Regions from separate parts of the Niveispirillum sp. genome, predicted to be linked through region 2. Evidence: predicted binding sites of a transcription regulator. Region 2 holds the regulator's gene; each other region holds the start of a gene.
The links. Region 2 encodes LexA, which represses DNA repair genes until DNA is damaged. Its sites were predicted from a motif close to ATGTTCTANTTTGGTTC; they were not measured.
Positions count from the first base shown of each region.

Region 1: a site for LexA is predicted at 2,702-2,718, ahead of ACT6Q8_RS14355 (putative DNA modification/repair radical SAM protein). Genes of this name have one in related genera too.
Region 3: a site for LexA is predicted at 2,597-2,613, ahead of recA (recombinase RecA). Genes of this name have one in related genera too.

Region 1 is NZ_JBQVOH010000005.1:128,162-135,292, reverse strand. It holds gene wrbA (NAD(P)H:quinone oxidoreductase) at 1-253, opposite strand, end outside; gene ACT6Q8_RS14365 (LysR family transcriptional regulator) at 379-1,314, shown strand; gene ACT6Q8_RS14360 (sensor histidine kinase) at 1,392-2,642, shown strand; gene ACT6Q8_RS14355 (putative DNA modification/repair radical SAM protein) at 2,746-3,981, shown strand; gene ACT6Q8_RS14350 (TIGR03915 family putative DNA repair protein) at 3,978-4,808, shown strand; gene ACT6Q8_RS14345 (AraC family transcriptional regulator) at 4,784-5,614, opposite strand; gene rpsU (30S ribosomal protein S21) at 5,763-5,966, opposite strand; gene def (peptide deformylase) at 6,267-6,827, shown strand; gene ACT6Q8_RS14330 (COQ9 family protein) at 6,847-7,131, shown strand, end outside.
Region 2 is NZ_JBQVOH010000002.1:419,457-426,587, reverse strand. It holds gene ACT6Q8_RS07080 (GNAT family N-acetyltransferase) at 1-304, opposite strand, end outside; gene ACT6Q8_RS07075 (acylphosphatase) at 524-808, shown strand; gene ACT6Q8_RS07070 (hypothetical protein) at 836-1,060, opposite strand; gene lexA (transcriptional repressor LexA) at 1,164-1,910, opposite strand; partial or broken gene ACT6Q8_RS07060 (PAS domain-containing protein) at 2,283-3,404, shown strand; gene ACT6Q8_RS07055 (methyl-accepting chemotaxis protein) at 3,435-3,962, shown strand; gene ACT6Q8_RS07050 (molybdopterin molybdotransferase MoeA) at 3,975-5,174, opposite strand; gene moaC (cyclic pyranopterin monophosphate synthase MoaC) at 5,281-5,766, opposite strand; gene trpC (indole-3-glycerol phosphate synthase TrpC) at 5,763-6,581, opposite strand; gene trpD (anthranilate phosphoribosyltransferase) at 6,578-7,131, opposite strand, start outside.
Region 3 is NZ_JBQVOH010000001.1:777,457-784,587, forward strand. It holds gene ACT6Q8_RS03740 (PAS-domain containing protein) at 1-723, opposite strand, end outside; gene ACT6Q8_RS03745 (tetratricopeptide repeat protein) at 784-2,121, opposite strand; gene ACT6Q8_RS03750 (hypothetical protein) at 2,115-2,471, opposite strand; gene recA (recombinase RecA) at 2,700-3,776, shown strand; gene alaS (alanine--tRNA ligase) at 4,039-6,714, shown strand; gene ACT6Q8_RS03765 (ribose-phosphate pyrophosphokinase) at 6,822-7,131, opposite strand, start outside.

The DNA.
Region 1 (7,131 bases), on a different contig from region 2:
CCATCATGCCAAAGCGGGTGGGCGTGCCGAAAATGATGGCGTCATAGTTCGGCAGCTCGTCCACGGTGGCGACGGCGGCATCCTGTTCCAGCTTGATGCCAGACCGCTTGGCAACCTCTTCCGGGATCAGCTCCGGCACGCGCTTGACCACCACTTCGGTGCCGGCGACAGAGGCCGCACCCTCGGCAACGGCCTTGGCCATCGTCTCGATATGGCCGTAGGAGGAATAATAGAGGACCAGAACCTTGCTCATTTCGCTCTCCATAAGGTGCGGTGTGTTGCGCTGTTGAGAGAAAGATAGGCGGTTGCATCATTCCCGATAATGGTCCAATTTCGAACAGCTTTGTCCCGCTGGGCGGGACAATCATGGGGGCCAAAATGGACAGGCTTGAGGATCTGCGGCTGTTCACGCTGGTGGCGGAGGGGCGCAGCTTCACAAGGGCCGCTGAAAAGCTGGGCTTGTCGAAATCCGCCGCCAGCCGCCGCATCGGGGAGTTGGAGGCGCGTCTGGGTGCCCGCCTGTTCAACCGCACCACCCGCCATATCAGCCTGACCCAGGTGGGCGAGGGCTTCTATGCACGCGTCACCCAGGCGCTGGACGCGCTGGAGGAGGCGGAACGGTCGGTGGCCAGCCAGCATGCGGCCCCGCGCGGTGTCCTGAAACTGGCCGCCCCCATGTCGTTCGGCTTTGTCCACCTGTCAGGCGCCATTGCCGATTTCATGGGCCTGTACCCGGAAGTCATCGTGGATATGGACCTGTCCGACCGGTTCGTCGATCTGGTGGAGGAAGGTTATGATCTGGCGGTGCGCATCGGGCGGCTGAAGGACAGTTCGCTGGTGGCCCGCCGCCTTTTTCCCGTGCGCGCCGTGATCTGCGCCAGCCCCGATTACCTGGCCCGGCGCGGCACGCCGCAAAGCCCCGCCGACATCGCCGATCATGATTGCCTGATCTACACCAATGTCCAGAACCCGGATCAATGGACTTTCCGCACCGCACCTGGATCGGAGGAGACGCAGAATGTGCGTCTGAAGGGGCGGCTGCGCGCCAATAATGGTGACGCGCTGCGCGAGGCGGCGCTGCACGGCCAGGGGCTGGTGCTGCTGCCCACCTTCATCGTGGGCGATGCGCTGGCGGCGGGACGGCTGATCCCCTTGCTGGATGCTTGGCTGCCCAGCCCGCTGGCCGCCCACGCCGTCTATCCCGCCAACCGCCATCTCAGCCCCAAGGTCAGGGCCTTTGTGGATTTTCTGGCGGGCCGGTTCGGGCCGGTCCCTTACTGGGATGCTGCCCTGACGGTGATGAAGGGCGGTTGAGGGTAGCGCGCCCGTCACGAATCCGTCATGGCTTTCTGGCATCACACCCGAACACGATCCCAGCAGCGGGGGAATGGTTGGACCGGGACAGGGACAAGGACCCGGCAGCAGGCGGGGAGATGACGGACGCGGCCTGGACAGCCGCACGGCTGTGCCGCACCGTACCGTCGGTGCCGGAACAAACACGCTGCGGCAGCGTGGCCGAACTGTTCCAGGCTGACCCTACCCTGCCCGGCGTGATCGTGGCCGATGCGGGCGGTCGTCCGCTTGCGCTGGCCGACCGCGCCACCTTCCTTCTGCATTTCTCCCAGCGTTATGGCCGTGACCTTTATGCCCGCCGCGCCGTCACACATCTGGCCGACCGGGAACCGCTGCTGGTGCCGCTGGAGACCGGCCTATCAGCCCTGAACGCCTTGATTGCGGAACAGAAGCCCGACGCCCTGCACCGTGGCTTCGTCCTGGTGGATGGCGATGGCCGGGCCATGGGGCTAGGCCAGGGCATCGACGTCATGCGCCTGACGGCGGAGGAGATGTCCCGCACCCTGGACCGGCTGCGCGCCACGCAGCGCGACCTGATCCAGGCGGAAAAGATGGCGGCCCTGGGCGGGCTGGTGGCGGGTGTGGCGCATGAGATCAATACGCCGCTAGGCGTCGCGGTCACGGCGGCGACAGCCTTTGCCCAGGATACCGAACGGTTCGGTGCCGCCTATCGCGACGGGTCCCTGCGCCGCAGCCTGCTGGAGGATTACGTGGCCTCCGCGACGGAGGCGATGGGCTTTGTGCTGGGCAACATTACCCGCGCCGCCGATCTGGTGCAGAGCTTCAAGCAGGTGGCCGTGGACCAGACCACCGATCAGGTCCGCCGCTTCGACCTGGGCGATTATCTGGGGGAGGTGCTGCGCAGCTTGCAGCCGCAGTTGCGTCGCGTTCCCCACCGGCTGGAGGCCGATCTGGTCGAAGGGCTGGAAGTGGACAGCACGCCCGGCGCTATCGCGCAAATCGTCACCAATCTGGTGATGAACGCCTTGACCCATGCCTTCACGGGTCGGGGGGATGGCGGGACCATCCGGGTCCGCCTGCGCCCCGCCGAAACACAGGCAGGGTGGGCGGAGCTGTCGGTGGCCGATGATGGCAACGGCATCGACGCCGCCACCCTGCCCCGCATCTTCGATCCGTTCTTCACGACAAGGCGCGATGCGGGCGGCACCGGCCTGGGCCTGCATCTGGTCTATAATCTGGTCACGCAGCGTCTGGGCGGGCGCATCGATGTCGACAGCCGGGTGGGCGATGGCACCTGCTTCACGGTCCTGTTCCCCCGGCGCGGATAGGGGTGCCTTGCCGTTCAGGACGGGGGGCATAGTTCAAGATTGTTGACGTGGACATCCACGAACATATCATGAACAAAATCCCTTCCCCCTGCCCGTTCGGACCATGGCCAAATCGCTGAAACAACGTCTCGCCGTACTGTCCGATGCCGCGAAATATGATGCGTCCTGTGCATCCAGCGGCACCCAGCGGCGCGATTCGTCGGCCAGCGGCGGGCTGGGATCGACGGAAGGCATGGGCATCTGCCACGCCTATGCACCCGACGGGCGCTGCATCTCGCTGTTGAAGATCCTGCTGACCAATTTCTGCATCTATGACTGCGTCTATTGCGTGAACCGGTCGTCCAGCAATGTGGAGCGGGCGCGATTCAAGGCCGACGAAGTGGTCTGGCTGACCCTGGAATTCTATCGCCGCAACTATATTGAGGGGCTGTTCCTGTCGTCGGGCATCATCCGCTCTTCCGATTATACAATGGAACAACTGGTCCGCGTGGCCAAGGACCTGCGCACGATCCATAATTTCCGCGGCTATATCCATCTGAAGACCATCCCGGAGGCATCGCCGCAACTGATCGAGGAGGCGGGGCTGTATGCCGACCGCCTGTCGATCAATATCGAGCTGCCGACCGATCAGAGCATCGAGCAGTTTGCACCGCAAAAGCATCCGGCCCGCATCCGCCGCTCCATGTCGGACTTGTCGGTCAGGATCGAGGCGTCGAAGGAACAAACATTGCGGACCAAGCGGCGCATCCGCTTCGCACCGGGCGGACAAAGCACGCAGATGATCGTGGGCGTGGATAACACGACCGACGCCACCATCCTGGGCTCGTCCGCCAATCTCTACAGCCGGTTCCGTCTGCGCCGCGTCTATTACTCGGCCTTCAGCCCCATTCCCGATGCCTCCAGCGTCCTGCCCCTGTCGCGCCCACCCCTGATGCGTGAACACCGGCTGTATCAGGCGGACTGGCTCTACCGGTTCTATGGGTTCGACGTGGCGGAGATCACGTCGGTCAGGGAAGACGGCAATCTGGAGCTGGATATCGATCCGAAACTGGCCTGGGCCCTGGCCAACCGCGACCGATTCCCGGTGGATGTAAACCGGGCGGATAAGGAAATGCTGCTGCGCGTGCCGGGCCTGGGCACCAAGTCCGTGCCCTCCATCCTGTCGGCGCGGCGGCACAAGAACCTGCGGCTGGAGGATCTGGAACGGCTGGGCGTGGGGGTGCGCAAGGTGCGGCCCTTCATCATGGCGGAGGGCTGGTCACCCCTGCGCCTGACCGACCGCACCGATCTGCGCGACCTGTTCGCGCCCAAGCCCAAGCAGTTGAGCCTGTTCGGATGATCCGCCTGTCCCTGCGTGGACGCGGTGATTTGGCGGAATGGCGGGATGCGGCCCGCGCCCTGCTGCGGGCCGGGGTGGGACCGGGCGATGTGGAATGGCGGGTGCGGGATGCGGGGGCCGACCTGTTCGGCATGGCCGACGATCCCCTGCCCCCGCCCGACCCGTCACTGCCCGCACCCACGGTGCCTGCCGCCTTCCTGACCCTGGCCGATGCCGTCATCTGCCATGTCGACCCGGCGCGCTTCGCCCTGCTGTACCGTCTGCTGTGGCGGGTGCAGCGGGAAAAGGCGCTGCTGTCCAACCCGTCGGATGCGGATGTGGCGCGGGCGGAAACCCTGACCAAGGCCATCCGCCGCGACGCGCACAAGATGAAGGCCTTTGTCCGGTTCAAGGAAATGGGACCGCCGCAGGATGGCCGCCGCCGCTTCGCCGCCTGGTTTGAACCGGACAATTACATCGTGGGCCGCACAGCCGGCTTTTTCCAACGCCGCTTCACCGACATGGACTGGATCATCGCCACACCCAAGGGATCGGCTGCCTGGGACGGGCAGCAACTGACCCTATCCGACGAACCTTCGGAAAAGCCCGACCTGATCGACGATACGGACGATCTCTGGCGCACCTACTTCGCCCATATCTTCAACCCGGCCCGGTTGAAGGTGCGGGCCATGCAGTCGGAAATGCCCAAGAAATACTGGAAGAACCTGCCGGAGGCGGACCTGATCCCCGACCTGATCGCGGGGGCCGAAGATCGGATGCGGGAGATGATCGAGCGTGAGGCGACGCAGCCCAAAGCCTTCCATTACCGTCTGCGGGAACGGGATTGACCCTGCTGCCCATACTGGCCCGGCGTGGCGGCAACATGCGCCTTGAACACCCGCTGGAAATGGGCCTGATCGGCAAATCCGGCATCCAGCGCCACATCGACAATGGCCTCTCCCCGCCGCAACCCCGCCTGCCCCACCCGGATACGCTGATTGGTCTGATAGGCATGCGGGGTCAGGCCGTAACGCGCCTTGAACGCCCGGATCAGATAGGAGGGGGACAGGCCCGACGCCGCCGCCACCTCCTCCACCCGTAAATCACGGGTGCAGTGACGGGTAATGTAATCGGCAGCCCGCGCCAGGGCGTCATGGCTTTCCGTCAGGGGCAGTCCGGCCCCATCCACACGTTCCGCCAGGAATGAGAAGAAACGGCAGGCTCCGGCTTCCTTGTCCGCGACCTCAACCCCGTCATCGAACAGCAGATCGAACAGGGCCATCAGGTCGGCATAAAGATCGCGATCGCGGCTGATCACGGCGCCAAAGGGCCGGAACGCCGGCAGCCCCTGCACACACGCCAGCCAGCCGGTATCCACATACAGCATGCGGTAGGACCAGGGGTGGTCATTGACCGGGTTGCAGGCGTGCACGATTTCCGGGTTCATCAGCACGACGGTGCCTTCGGCCGCCTCAAACCGGTCGGTGCCGGTCAGATATTCGCTGTATCCGCCCGTGATGGCGCCGATGGAAAAGGTCGGATGGGAATGCGGCACGTAACAGACGGTGCGGCCATCCATGACCTCCCGCGCTTCCAGATGGGCAAGGGCGGGATCACGCCAGAAAATATGGGAATCGGCTGGGCGGCGGGGCATCGGACAGGCCTTGGCGGCGGGACGGAGCAACCATCATACCGCACCCCCAGAAAGACCAAAAGCCGCCCGCGGGCTTTCCCAGGGGCGGCATTCAATCCCGTGGCCTTTACGGCCAACTGGCAATCTGTCTGGTGGACAGGGAGGGCTATTAGTAGCCCTCGCGCTCCAGACGCTTGCGCAGCAGCTTGCGGGCGCGGCGAACGGCTTCAGCCTTTTCGCGAGCGCGCTTTTCCGACGGCTTCTCATAATTGCGGCGCAGCTTCATTTCGCGGAAGATGCCCTCACGCTGCATCTTCTTCTTCAGCGCGCGCAGTGCCTGATCGACGTTGTTATCACGAACCAGAACTTGCACGGGACATCCACTCCAATCGTGCGCTCACACCAGCCAGGGCCAGCACTTGCGGGTAGGGTTGAAAACAAAGACAAAGGCAACGCGAGACCATGAAGGTCGCGCCATCGCCCGATCCAGTCGGCGGGGTTATACACATGCCGGTGGGGCTTGTGAAGACCCGCAGCGCATCCTTGTGAAGATTCATGCGGAATGGCGGGCATGCGGCCACAGGGGGCACGCTTTTCCTTGCCTTGCATCGCCCCGCCCTGGGCCTCACAATAGCGATATAGCCGAATCGCCCCCTTTTTCGGAGCCTTTTCCATGGCCGTGCTTCCCATCGTCCGCATGGGCAACCCCGTCCTGCGCCGTGTCGCCGACCCAATCCCGGTACCGGTGGCCGGCGGTTTCGACGATGGGTTGCGGCAATTGGCAGCCGACATGGTGGAGACCATGTTCGATGCGCCCGGCATCGGCCTTGCCGCCCCGCAGATCGACGTGTCCCGCCGCATCATCGTTTTCCGGGTACCGCCGGAACGCGCCACGGGCGACCAGGGCGATGCGGCCATGGGGCCGCAGGTCCTGATCAACCCGGAATTCGTGCCCGTGGGGGCCGAAACGGTGCTGGGCTGGGAAGGGTGCCTGTCCATCCCCGGCCTGCGCGGCGTCGTGCCACGCTATCGCCGCATCCGCTACCGCGGCTATGATCTGGATGGAAATCTGGTGGAACGCGAGGCCGCGAACACCCATGCCCGCGTGATCCAGCATGAGCTGGATCATCTGGACGCCGTCCTTTATCTGGACCGCATGGAAAGCTTGGCCACGCTGACCTATATGGAAGAGCAGAAGTTTTTCGGACCCGACGTGCTGGCGCCATCGCGCTGACACGCCGGCAGGGAGACATATGATGACCGACGCCACGACACCGCCGCCGCAGGATGCCTATACCCGCGCACAGGCCGCCCTGGCCGCGCGCAAGGATGCGATCCTGGTGGCCATGCTGCCCGATGTGGCGTTCGATGGCTGGACCGGCACCACCCTGCGGCGCGGGGCGGAAGCCGCCGGGTTCCACGCGCAGGAGGCCGATGCCGCCTTCCCCGGTGGCCCGGTGGAAGCTGCCTGCTGGTTCAGCGACTGGGCCGACCGGCAGATGGTGGACGCCCTGGCCGGCACCGACCTGACGGCATTG
Region 2 (7,131 bases):
CCTGATCGATCAGGTAGAGCGCGTAGAACTCCCCGTCGAAGCCCGGCAGGCCCGTGCGCTGCGGTCCGCAGGAGGAAAAGCCGACGATGCGCCCCGCGCTGGACGCGACAAAGGTGCGGCGGCCCCGTGGCGGCGCACCGGTCAGCAGCCCGCGCCAGCGCTTTTCATGGGTTGCCGTGGACAGGCCAACCAGATAACGGTCGGGCAGCATGCCGGGATAGGTGGATCGCCAGCTCTCGACATGCACATGCGCGATGCCGGGGGCATCGGATATAGTCGCGGGACGGATCAGGCTGGCGGTCATGCCCCCTCCGGATAGGTCATCCTGCTCTAAGCCGCACAGACTGTCGGCGCTGAGAGCAGGTCTTACAATCCCCCAAGGCGTCGCCGCCATTTGCAGTCACTCGAAAACCGGGCCGATCCATGCTGCCCCAGAAACGTGGACTTGGCGAGGGTGATTGACAAGTGCCGCCCGCTTGGGCTGGATAGGTCCAAAGAGAGCGAGACATTCATGACAAATCCCATGGAAGACAGGCGCGCCGTCAGCGTCATTGTGACGGGCCGTGTCCAGGGTGTCTGGTACCGCGGCTGGACCGTGGAACAGGCCCGTGCCCGGCAACTGGATGGCTGGGTCCGCAACCGCGCCGATGGCAGCGTGGAGGCCCTGTTTGCAGGCCAAAGCACCGATGTCGATGCCATGCTGGACGCCTGCTGGAAAGGCCCGCCCAACGCCATCGTCATCAATGTGAAGGTTGCGGAAAGCGCCGATCCCGGCCTGACCGGCTTTGATCAGCGCCCGACGGAATGAAGGGCAAGCGCCGCCACCGGGCGGCGCCTACCGTCCACCCAGACAGCCTTTTTCCACCGATTGCGCGGCCAGTTCCTGGAACCGGGACAGATAGCGGCCATCGGATGCCATGGCGGGATCGCGGATCGTATCGGCATTCAGTTGCCGCAGCTCATTATCAATGCGCTGACATGGGCTGGCGCAGGCCGAAAGCAGCACAAGCAAAGGTGCAAGCGGCAGCAGCCGCCAGGGTGACAGGGCCAGGACATGCATCGGGCAGCACCATTCCAGACAGGGACAACAATCCCCAATCTGGACGCGGCACCCGGCGAAACCGGGGCCGGCCCATGACCGGATTAAGGCGCGTGATGCCCGCTCAATACCGACGGATCAGGCCGACCAGACGGCCCTGCACATTGACGCGGTCAGAGCCGAAGACGCGGGTTTCATAATTGGGGTTAGCGGGTTCCAGGGCGATGGAATTGCCCTTGCGGCGCAGGCGCTTGAGGGTCACTTCCTGCTGATCGACCAGGGCCACCACGATGGTGCCATTCTCCGCCGTTTCGCAGCGCTGGATAATGACGGTATCTCCATCCAGGATGCCGGCCTCGATCATGCTGTCGCCGGCCACTTCCAGTGCGTAATGGTCACCCGCCGCCAGCATGGAGGCCGGGATGTCGATGGTCACCGAATTGTCGCGCATCGCCTCAATCGGCAGACCGGCAGCGATGCGGCCATAAAGCGGCAGGGCCACCGCTTCGGCATCGTTGCTGGCCTGACGACCGGGCAGGCTGTTGCGGAAATCGCCCTTGATGACGTTGGGCTTGAAACGTGGCGACACGTCCGACGCGGCGGGTGCCGGTGCGGATACCGGGGCGGCGGGCGCTACCTTGGCCTTGGGCATCGGCTTTTCCGGCAAGCGCAGCACCTCCAGCGCGCGGGCGCGGTGGGGCAGACGGCGGATGAAGCCACGCTCCTCCAGACCAGTGATAAGGCGGTGGATGCCGGATTTAGATTTCAGGCCCAGCGCATCCTTCATCTCGTCAAAAGAAGGCGAAACCCCGCCCTCGTTCAGGCGTTCATTGATGAAGAACAGCAGTTCCTGTTGCTTGCGCGTCAGCATGACATCCCCTCACCCGCGACGATGACCGCCCATCCGGCACCGTCATTGTGACCGACATCACTATAGAACAATAACGGAACGCCAAGCAATGTTCTATTTTGGTTCGCATCAGCTGCACGTTGCAGGATGGGGATCGGCCAAGCTGACTACAACCTTTCGGGATAATTATCCTTTGCTAATAATCACACTATTCCGAACGTTATATGGACATCACAGATAGTTCAGGTTAACAACCATCCCGATGAAGGCTAAGCGTCGATAACGTCTAATCCTTTAGGCCCTTTATAGATAAATCTCGTTGGTATTGCCGGTTTCGGGCCAAAACTCAGCTATAACCGACAATTCGAATTCTCAAATACGGGAAAAATCAGAATGTCTTTTTCATTTCGTAGCAATCAGGCTGCAAAACTCTCAGCCTTGCATAAAGCAATAGATATTTCTCAATGTATTATCGAATTTGATCCAACCGGCGTGATATTGGATGCCAACCAGAACTTTCTCGATGCGCTTGGATATTCCCTGGCCGATATCGTTAAAAAACACCATCGCATGTTCTTGAAAGTTAGCGATCACCAACAGCAAAGCTACAAGGATTTTTGGGATCATTTGGCACGCGGGGAGTTTCAATCGGGCGTGTTCCGCCGGATTGACCGGCAGGGCCGGGATGTCTGGATCCGCGCGACCTACAACCCTGTCCTGGACCGTGCCGGGCGGGTGATCCGGGTGGTGAAGCTGGCCAGTGACATCACAGACGCCGTTCACCGCAATGCCGACATGGCCGGCCAGATTGCCGCCATCAACCGCACCCAGGCCGTGATCGAGTTCACCCCGCAGGGGGAGGTCCTGACCGCGAACGAGAATTTCCTTAACGCGCTGGGCTATTCCCTGTCGGAGATCGAGGGAAAGCATCATCGACAGTTCATGCCGACAGAGGACCGGGAAACATCGGAGTATCGCCGTTTCTGGGAAAGGCTTGCCGCCGGTGAGTTCTTCGGGGGGGAATTCCGCCGTGTTCGGCGCAATGGCGGCGACATCTGGATCCAGGCCACCTACACCCCCATTCTGGATGCCGACGGCAATGTTGCCAAGGTCGTGAAGTTTGCGTCCGACATCACGGAACAGAAGCGCCTGAACAGCGACCGGGCCAGCCAGTTGAAGGCCATCTCCAAAAGTCAGGCGGTGATCGAGTTTACGCTGGACGGCACCATCATCGCCGCCAATGAGAATTTCCTGTCGGCACTCGGCTACCGGGCCGAGGAAATTGAAGGTCGCCACCATTCCCTGTTCATGCCGGAGGGGGAGCGGAACAGCGCCGACTACCGTGCCTTCTGGCAGAGGCTGGCCGAGGGGGAATATCAGGCGGGCGAGTTCCGTCGCCGCGCCAAGGACGGGCATGATGTCTGGATTCAGGCGTCCTATAACCCGATCCTGGGGCTGGATGGAAAGCCCTACAAGGTCGTGAAATATGCCACCGACGTGACGCGGCAGGTGCTGGCCCGGCAGCGCAGCGAATATGTGCGCGGCATGATGGAAAGCGTGGCCGCCGGGGCGGAGGAGATGAATGCCTCCATCCGCGAGATCGCCGACAGCATGCGCAAGTCACGCGACGAGGCAGAGGCCGCCAACCGCCGCGTTGATGACGCCGGCACGGTGACCGCGCGCCTGACCAACCTGTCGGACAGCATGGTCGATATCGTGAACCTGATCACCGGCATCACGGGGCAGATCAACCTGCTAGCCCTCAACGCCTCCATCGAGGCGGCGCGCGCCGGGGATGCCGGCAAGGGCTTCGCCGTCGTGGCGCAGGAGGTGAAAAGCCTGGCCACCCAGGCCCGCGCCGCCGCCGACCGCATCGCTGATGATATTGCCGGCCTGCGCGATACCGCCGGTCAAGTCGTCAGCACCCTGGGCAGCATTCAGGGTGCCATCGGGCAGGTGAATGACTATGTCGGCTCCATCGCCGTCGCCGTGGAACAGCAAAGTGCGGTAGCCGGCGAAATGTCGGCCAACATGAACCGCGCGGCGCAGGAGGCGGCGCGGATCGGGGCATAACCTCGTCCGCCGTTACAGCGCGTCCAGCGGCATCACCTGCACCCGGTCCCCGGCCTTGACCGGCGGGGCGTGAGGCGCGCGCAGGATCAGGCAATCGGCCCAGGCCAGACGGCTCAACATACCGCTATCCTGCTTGGGGAACGGTTCGGCGACCAGCCGCCCTTCACCGTCGGTCGACAGTTTGGCGCGGATGAAATCTGCGCGGCTGTCATTGGCGCCCATATCTCGGGCCAGCACCGCGTCTCGCACCTCATCATCGCTGGGCAGCCCCTGCATGGCCAGCAGCAGCGGGCGCAGGAAAAGCCAGGCGCAGACCAGGGCCGACACCGGATTGCCCGGCAGACCGATCATGGGCACGCCATGCATCTGCCCGAACATCAGTGGCTTGCCCGGCCGCATGGCGATTTTCCAGAAATCCAGCTCCAGTCCGGCGGCGCCTAAGACGGAGCGGACCAGATCATGCTCCCCCACCGACGCGCCGCCGATGGTGACCAGCAGGTCGGTGCCCGACGCGGCAGCCACCAGGGTGGACAGGCTGTCGGCGCTGTCACCCGCAATGCCAAGATCCACCGGCTCCCCACCCAACTGCCGCACCAGGGCGCAGAGCGCCAGCGAATTGGAACTGACGATCTGCCCCGCGGCCAGCGTATCGCCGGGCATCACCACCTCATCGCCGGTCGCCAGGATGGAGACACGCGGGCGCCGCCGCACGCGTAGCCAGGGCACGTTCATGGAGGCGGTAAGCGCCAGATCGCGCACCGTCAGGCGGCGCCCCACAGGCACACCGACATCCCCGACGCTGAAATCCTGCCCCGCCGGACGCACCCAACGGCCAGGCCCCCCACCGTCCCTTAACGTGACGGTGGCACCATGATCATCGGCATCCTCCTGCACCACCACCGTATCGGCCCCATCAGGCAGTGCCCCGCCCGTGAAGATGCGTACCGCCTGCCCCGGCCCGACCATGCCCGCGAAGGGCCGGCCCGCCGGCGCCTCCCCGATACGGGTCAGGGTAACGGGGAAGGCGCATATATCGGCGGTACGCACGGCCCAGCCATCCATTGCACTGACCGCCGTCGGCGGATGGGTGACGCGGGCGACGACATCGGCGGCCAGAACACGGCCCAACCCCTGGGTGATGGGCACCTGTTCAGCGGGCAACAGCTTCGCCGCCGCCAGGATGCGGGCGCGGGCCTCGGAAAGCGGGATCAAATCACAGGCTCCGTCTGTCGATGGACGCGACATATTGGGGCATATATCACGCCCTGCAACGGGGCAAGGGTGATGGAAAGGCGATATTTCGCCGATGGGGGGGCGGTCAGGCCCCCGCCCCCACATAGGTCCCGCTCTTCCCACCTTCCTTGTAGGACAGGTGAACGCCGCCGATCACCATGCCCTTATCGACTGCCTTGCACATGTCATAGATGGTGAGTGCGGCCACCGACACGGCGGTCAATGCCTCCATCTCCACACCGGTGCGGCCTTTCAGCTTCACCGTCGCCTCGATCTCCACCCTGGACCCGGCCTCGTCGATGGTGAAATCGACGGCGACCTTGGACAACATCAGGGGGTGGCAGAGCGGGATCAGGTCGGGCGTCTTCTTGGCCGCCATGATGCCGGCCAGCCGCGCCACGCCCAGCACGTCCCCCTTTTCCATGCCGCCATCGCGGATCAGGGAAAGGGTTTCCGGCTTCATGGCGATATGGCCGCGCGCGGTAGCGATGCGCACCGTTTCATCCTTGGCCGAAACATCGACCATGGCGGCGTTGCCAGCCTCATCAAAATGGGTGAGCGGGCTGTTCATGCCGCCTCGATCATGGGGGTGGAAAGCAAGGCCTTGGTCGCCGCCGTCACGTCCGGCTTGGCCATCAGGCTTTCACCGATCAGGAAGCGGCGGGCGCCGGCCTGGGCCAGACGGGTCAGGTCGGCGGGGCTGTGGATGCCGCTTTCGGCCACCAGATGCCGGCCCGCCGGCACCATGGCCGACAGGCGCTCCGTCGTCGCCAGATCGATGGCAAGCGTCTTGAGATTGCGGTTATTCACGCCCAGCAGGCCGCCCGGCAGCTTCAAGGCGCGTTCCATCTCCGCCTCGTCATGCACCTCCACCAGGACGTCCATGCCCAGTTCGACCGTGGCGTCATACAGCTCACGGGCCAGGACATCATCCAGGCAGGCCATGATCAGCAGGATGCAATCAGCGCCCAGCGCCCGGCTTTCCACGATCTGATAGGGATCGATCATGAAATCCTTGCGCAGCGCCGGCAGGTCCACCGCCGCCCGCGCCGCCACCAGGAACCCGTCATCACCCTGGAAATAGGGTACATCGGTCAACACCGACAGGCAGGTGGCGCCGGCGTCGCGGTAGGCGCGCGCCAGGGTTGGCGGGTCGAAATCCGCCCGGATCAGCCCCTTGGACGGGCTGGCCTTCTTGATCTCCGCGATCAGGGCCCAGCGGCCCGCCGCGACGGTGTTTTCCAGGGCCTTGGCAAAACCGCGCGGGGTGGCCTGCGCCTTGGCAAGGTCGGTCACCACGGATAGCGGGCGGGCCGCCTTGGCGCGGGCCACATGCTCGGCCTTATCGGCATTGATGCGGGCCAGGACGTCGGGTTGGCTGTTCATAGCGTCAACGGTGTGTTGGTGATGGAGACAAGCCGGTCCAGCGCCAGACTGGCCTGACCGGATGCGATACAATCGGCGGCCTTGGCCACGCCCACCCTAAGGTCGGGCACGGCATCGGCCACGACAAGGGCAGCAGCCGCATTCAGCAGCACGATGTCGCGATAAGGCCCTGTGGCACCCGACAGCACCGCGCGCAATGCGTCGGCATTTTCCTCCGGCGTGCCACCGCGAAGGTCGGCCAGGGTGACGCGGGTCAGGCCCGCCTGTTCCGGCGTCACCTCAAACCGCCGCACCTGCCCATCGCGCAGTTCGGCGACATGGGTGGGGCCAGTGGTCGTGATCTCGTCCAGCCCGTCGGCCCCCGACACCACCCAGGCGCGGGTGGAGCCCAGGTTGCGCAGCACCTGCGCCAGCGGTTCCACCCATTTGGCGTCATAGACGCCCATGAGCTGCCGCTGCGCCCCCGCCGGGTTGGACAGCGGGCCCATCAGGTTGAAGATGGTGCGCGTGCCCAGTTCCACCCGCGTCGGCCCGACATTGCGCATGGCGG
Region 3 (7,131 bases), on a different contig from region 2:
GAACAGGCACATGACCAGCCGTTCGCCCCCGCCCTGGAACGGCACCGCCGACAGTTCGGCGGTGATGTCCCGTCCGTCGATGCAGCGCAGGTCCATGCGCATCTGGTTCAGCGGCTCACCCCCCACCACCCGGCGCAGCAGCATTTCGGCCAGTGGCCGCGTCTCCTCCGTCACGACATCCAAAATGTGAAAGCCAGCGGCATCCGCGTCGGCCCCGATACCCAGGATCAGGCGGCCCGCACGGTTGATGAAGCGCCCACGCCCCGCCGCGTCATGCACCGCGATGCCGTCGGGCGACAGGTCCACCAACTGGCGATAGCGCTGTTCGCTGTCGCGCAGCTGCTGCTCCCCGCGCTTCAATTCTGTGATGTCGGTGCGTACGCACAGGGTGCCGCCCTGGGGCAGGCGCCGGTCATGCACCCTGATCCAGCGCCCGTCCGACAGCAGGAATTCACCCGGCTGGCCGGCAGGGTTGCGAAAGGCCCACATCCGCTCGGCGACATATTCCTCCAGGTCGCGGCCCTGGGCGTGCAGATTGTCGCCCGCCGCGATGCCATGGCGCAGCAGATCCTCAAACGGCGTTCCCGCCACCATGCGTGCCGCTGTCACGGGAAACAGCGCCTTGAAGGCCGGATTGGCGACCACCAGCCTTTCCTGCGCATCGAACAGGGCCACACCGTCGGTCAGCATGTCGAAGGCGGTGGTCAGGCTGTCCAGGTCCAAGCGCGTCTCCGGCGGCAGGGGCGTCAACACCCGTGATGGTGCCGTGCCGCGCCGCCGGGATCAAGCCGGGAGCGCCAGCCCGATACGCGACAGCAATCCTGCCCAGTCGCCGCAGCGCTGCTGCCGGAACAGCCGCATGGAGGGATACCATCCCGTCTTCGTCCCCTGGTCCAGCCAGCGCCAGTCGGTATCGGTGGCGATCAGGGTCCAGACAGGCCGGCCCATGGCACCGGCCAGATGGGCCAGGGCGCTGTCGGGGGTAATCAGCAGGTCCAGATGCGGCAGGATCGCCGCCGTATCGGCCCAGCCCGTGATCCGTGCGCCCAGATCGGTGACATGGTCGGGCAGGGGGGGGGCGGCCATCTCCTCCCGACCGCTGGCCACCTGCAGCACGTACCAGTCGGCATTGGCGCGCGACAGCAGCGGCAGCAGAGTGGACAGGCCGGGGGAGCGCCAGAAATCACCGGGATGGGCGGGATTGCCGGCCCAACTGAACCCGATGCGCATGCGACCCTGCCGGCGGGGCATTGCGTCGGCCCAGCGGGCCGACAGGGCCGCATCGACACTGATATAGGGTCCGTCCCAGGGGATGGTGGCCGGGGTCAGGCCCAGGATGCCGGGCAGGTCCAGCAAGGGCACCTGCATGTCGACCGGGGGCAGGGCCTGACCGCGCGCCACGACGGTGCCGTGCCGCCCATCGGCGAACAGGGGTGTCAGGGCCGCCGGCACTTCCAGCACCAGTTCAGCCCCGGCATCGATCAGCGGGCGCACCAGCCGCGCGCACATGATGGTGTCGCCGGCGCCTTGTTCATCCCAGACCAGAAGCCGCCGGCCTTTTATATCCTGGCCCCGCCAGGGCGCGATCTCCCGGTGCCGGGGCGGGCGGGCGGATACGGACCAGCGGTGATGATAGTCCCGGAACCCTTCATCCCAACGGCCCAGCCGCAGCAGGGCCAGGGCGCGGCCCAGTTTTGCTGACGGGTCGTCCGGCGTGATCGACAGGCAGCGTTCGAACGCCGCCAGGGCGCCGGCCGCATCGCCCGTCACCCGCCGCCACAGGCCGGTATCCCGCCAGACATAGGCTTGATTGGCACCCTGTTCCTGCGCCACGGCCAGATGCATGCCGGCATCGGCCTCCCGCCCCGTATGCAGCAGCAGATTGGCCAGGGCGCAGCGCGCGGGCACCAGCCGGGGCGCCACCGCCACCGCGCGCAGCAGCAGGGCTTCGGCCTGCTCCACCTGCCCGGTGCGGCGCGCGGCATCCCCCAGGGTCAGCAAGGCGACCACATGGTCGGGGTCGATATCCAGAACCTGCCGCCACCCTGTAAGGGCCGCCGCCTCGTCTCCCCGGTCCGCCGCCTTTTCCGCCGCCTGGACCAGATCCGCCACGCTCACCATTGTTTCTCCGTCAGGGTCGGCTTGCCCTGTACCGTGCTGCTGGTCGCCTCCGGCATGCGAACCAGACGGTCGCTGCGGATGACGGGAAGGGGATCGGGATCATAGATGGCTTTCAGGCGGCGGTATTCCTCATAATGGAATTCCTGCTGTTCCTGAAAATCCGGCTCCCCGTTGCGCCGGCCCGTAACGATCACTTCCTGTTCCATCGGAGGGCTGCCAGGGGGCGGGCTGTCGGGTTTCTTGGCCTGCGCCGGGGGATTGGCATTCTGGGCCCCTGCCGGTGGGCAGAACAGTGCCAGTGCCAGCAGGGCCAGACAGAACAGCCCGCGATTCCCGTTCGTGATGATCATGATGCGCACCGGTGGACGGCCATGAAGGGGACCATCATACGGGATTCCCTGCCGTTTCGCACATGAACTTTGTTCATATTTGCGTGGCGCCCCGTTCTCCCTCTGGAAACGCAATGGCAGAAAGTGAACATAGTGAGAACATTTGCGCTTGGAGAATGAGAACAAAAAATGTACAACAGGTGCAGTTGAACGGGCATGCACATCCGTGCGAGAAGGAAGGGGACAATAATGTCGGCAGCTCCACTCCGTCTGGTTGAAACACCCATGGACAAACAAAAAGCTCTGGATGCGGCTCTTGGCCAGATCGAACGCGCGTTCGGCAAGGGCTCCATCATGAAGCTCGGCGCCAAAGAGGCATTGACAGAGACGGAGGTGGTTTCCACCGGCTCCCTGGGCCTCGATATCGCGCTGGGCATTGGCGGCCTTCCGCGGGGCCGTATCATCGAAATCTACGGGCCGGAAAGCTCGGGCAAGACGACGCTCGCCCTGCACGCCATCGCCCAGGCACAGAAGAATGGCGGCGTCTGCGCCTTCGTCGATGCCGAACACGCGCTCGACCCCTCCTATGCCCGCAAGCTGGGCGTGGATGTGGACGAGCTGCTGATCTCGCAGCCCGATGCCGGTGAACAGGCGCTGGAAATCGCCGACACGCTGGTGCGTTCCGGCGCCATCGACGTGCTGGTGGTGGACTCGGTGGCAGCCCTGGTGCCGCGCGCCGAACTGGAAGGCGAAATGGGCGACAGCCATGTCGGCCTGCATGCCCGCCTCATGAGCCAGGCTCTGCGCAAGCTGACCAGCTCCATCTCCAAGTCGCGCTGTCTGGTGATCTTCATCAACCAGATCCGTCTGAAGATCGGTGTGATGTTCGGCAACCCGGAAACTACGACGGGCGGCAACGCGCTGAAATTCTACGCCTCCGTCCGCCTGGATATCCGCCGCATCGGCGCCATCAAGGACCGGGAGACGGTGACCGGCAACCAGACCCGCGTGAAGGTGGTGAAGAACAAGATGGCGCCGCCCTTCCGCGTCGTCGAATTCGACATCATGTATGGCGAGGGCGTGTCCAAGGTCGGCGAACTGCTCGACCTCGGCATTCAGGCCGGTGTGGTCGACAAGTCGGGCTCCTGGTTCTCCTATGACGGGCAGCGCATCGGTCAGGGACGTGAAAACGCCAAGACCTTCCTGCGCACCAACCCTGCCGTGGCCGACAGCATCGAACAGAAGATCCGCGCGAATGCCGGCATCGTGGCGGGCGCCATGATGGGCACGCCGGAAACCGATGGCGACGCGTCCGCCCCGGAGTGATCCTGGATCGCATGGCAATGCACGTTCAGCAGGGGAGGCGGGAAACCGCCTCCCTTTTGCTTTTCGGGGCGCCCTGATCCCGGCTGCCCCGTGCAACACCCCCTGTTTTTGTGATGCATCATGTTGCACCTGGCCGCTGTTGGACCGTTTTTGCCCCCCAACATGGCCCCCATGGGCAGGCGGGCATGGACAGGGCGGCACTGGCCACGGTAAAACCCACACCCCATATTGTCGCGACCCAAGCAGCTGCCAGGCCGTCCCCATGTCCAAGAAGACCGTCAACGAAATCCGTTCCACCTTCCTCGACTATTTCGGGAAGAACGGCCACGCCATTGTCGACAGCTCGCCGCTGGTCCCGCGCAATGACCCGACGCTGATGTTCACGAATGCCGGCATGGTGCAGTTCAAGAACGTCTTCACGGGCCAGGAACTGCGCCCCTATAACCGCGCCACCACCTCGCAGAAATGCGTGCGCGCGGGCGGCAAGCATAACGACCTGGACAATGTCGGCTTCACGGCGCGCCATCACACTTTCTTCGAAATGCTGGGGAACTTCTCCTTCGGCGATTATTTCAAGGCCGACGCGATCGAGCTGGCCTGGAACCTGATCACCAAGGAATTCGGCATCTCCCCGCACAAGCTGACGACCACCGTCTTCCACAATGATGACGAGGCGTTTGACCTGTGGAAGAAGATCGCCGGCCTGCCGGATGACCGCATCATCCGCATCCCGACGTCCGATAATTTCTGGATGATGGGCGATACCGGCCCCTGCGGCCCCTGCTCGGAAATCTTCTACGATCATGGCGACAAGATCGCGGGTGGCCCGCCGGGCAGCCCGGACCAGGATGGTGACCGCTTCATCGAGATCTGGAATCTCGTGTTCATGCAGTATGAACAGCTGCCGTCCAAGGATGGCGGGTATGAGCGCGTACCCCTGCCCAAGCCCTCCATCGATACCGGCATGGGCATGGAGCGTCTGGCCGCCGTCATGCAGGGTGTCCACGACAATTATGATATCGACCTGTTCCAGGGCCTGCTGGAGGCCTCGGTGGAGGCGACGGGCGCGTCGTTGAAGGGGCCGCAGGCCACCTCGCACCGCGTCATCGCCGACCATCTGCGCTCCTGCTCCTTCCTGATCGCCGATGGCGTCATGCCGTCGAACGAGGGGCGTGGGTACGTTCTGCGCCGCATCATGCGCCGTGCCATGCGTCACGCCCACATGCTGGGTGCCAAGGACCCGGTGATGCACCGTCTGGTGCCGGCCCTGGTGCGGGAGATGGGCGGCCATTATGCTGAACTGGTCCGCGCCCAGGCGCTGATCACTGAAACGCTGCGCCTGGAAGAAACCCGCTTCAAGCAGACGCTGGACCGTGGCCTGAAGCTGCTGGACGAGGCGGAGGCGCCACTGGCCGAAGGTCAGGCCCTGCCCGGCAATGTCGCTTTCACGCTCTATGACACCTACGGCTTCCCGCTGGACCTGACCCAGGACGTGCTGCGTACCCGCAACCGTCCGGTGGATGTGGATGGCTTCAACGCCGCCATGGAAGAACAGCGCAAGAAGGCGCGTGCCGCCTGGGCTGGCTCGGGTGAGGCCGCGACGGAGCGCGTCTGGTTCGAACTGAAGGACGAGGTCGGGGCGACCGAATTCCTGGGCTATGACACCGAGGCCGCCGAGGGAGCGGTGACCGCCATCCTGGACAAGGATGGCAACCGCGTCACCAGCGCCGCCGAGGGGGCGGAGGTCCTGGTCATCGTCAACCAGACCCCGTTCTATGGCGAAAGCGGCGGTCAGGTCGGCGATGCCGGCCAGATGATCTCTGCCAAGGGTGCCGAAGTCACCGTCCGCGATGTGCAGAAGAAGCTGGGCGCGGTCTTCGCCCATGTCGGCACCGTGACCAAGGGCATCCTGGCCGTTGGCGATGCGGTCGAACTGAAGGTTGACGGCAGCCGCCGTGGCGCCATCCGCGCCAACCACAGCGCCACCCACCTGCTGCATGAGGCGCTGCGCCGCCGTCTGGGTGACCATGTCACGCAGAAGGGCTCTCTGGTTTCCGCCGACCGTCTGCGGTTCGACATTTCCCAGCCGACTCCGCTGGCCGCCAATGACGTGGCCGATGTTGAGGCGGCGGTGAATGCCCGCATCCGTGGCAATAGCGAGGTTACCACCCGCCTGATGACCCCCGATGCCGCCATCGCCGTCGGCGCCATGGCCCTGTTCGGGGAAAAGTATGGCGAGGAGGTGCGCGTCGTCTCTATGGGCGGCGTGGACGAGGCCGGGAACAAGGAATTCTCCGTCGAACTGTGCGGTGGCACCCATGTCCGCCGTACCGGCGATATCGGTCTGTTCAAGATCGTGTCCGAAGGGGCCGTGGCCGCCGGCATCCGCCGTATCGAGGCGCTGACCGGTGCCGGTGCGCTGGCCTATCTGGAACAACAGGAAGGCCGTCTGCTGGATACCGCCCAGGCGCTGAAGGTGCCGGCGGGTGAGGTGGTGGCCAAGGTCACCAGCCTGCTGGACGAACGCCGCAAGATGGAAAAGGAACTGGCCGATCTGCGCCGTCAGGTGGCGCTGGGCGGCGGTGGTTCCGGCGGGGCCGCAGAGGTCAAGCAGATCAACGGTCTGGGCTTCATCGGTCGCGTCGTTGCCGACCTGCCGGCCAAGGACCTGAAGCCCTTTGCCGATGAGTTGAAGAAGCAGGTGGGCACCGGCGTTGTCGTCGCCATCGCGGTGGCCGACGGCAAGGCGTCGGTCGTGGTTGGCGTCACCGAGGATGCGGTGGCCAAGGCCAGCGCTGTCGATCTGGTCCGCGTCGCGGCTGCGGCCCTGGGCGGCAAGGGCGGCGGTGGCCGTCCCGACATGGCCCAGGCCGGCGGCCCCGACGGCGACAAGGCCGCCGATGCCATCGCCGCGGTGGAAGCGGCACTGGCGGGTTGAGAAAGGGCGATGGCGGCGGAAATCCCAAAGTTTTCCGCCGCCTTATCCCAGAAACAAAAACGGCGCCGGGGATACCGGCGCCGTTTTTGTTTTGATCGGGTCAGGGATCAAACGAACAGGCTGGACACCGAACGCTCATTGCTGATCCGGTCGATGGCGTCGGCCATCAGGCGGGCGATGGAGCGCTGACGGATGTTGGTGGCCTGCTTCACCGCGTCGGTCGCCACGATGCTGTCGGTGATCACCAGCTCGTCCAGGGGGGAGGCGGTGACGCGGGCAACGGCGCCGCCGGACAGAACGCCGTGGGTGACATAGGCACGCACGGAGGTAGCGCCACGGGCCTTCAACGCTTCGGCGGCGTTGCAGAGCGTACCGGCGCTGTCCACGATATCGTCGATCAGGATGCAGTCGCGGCCC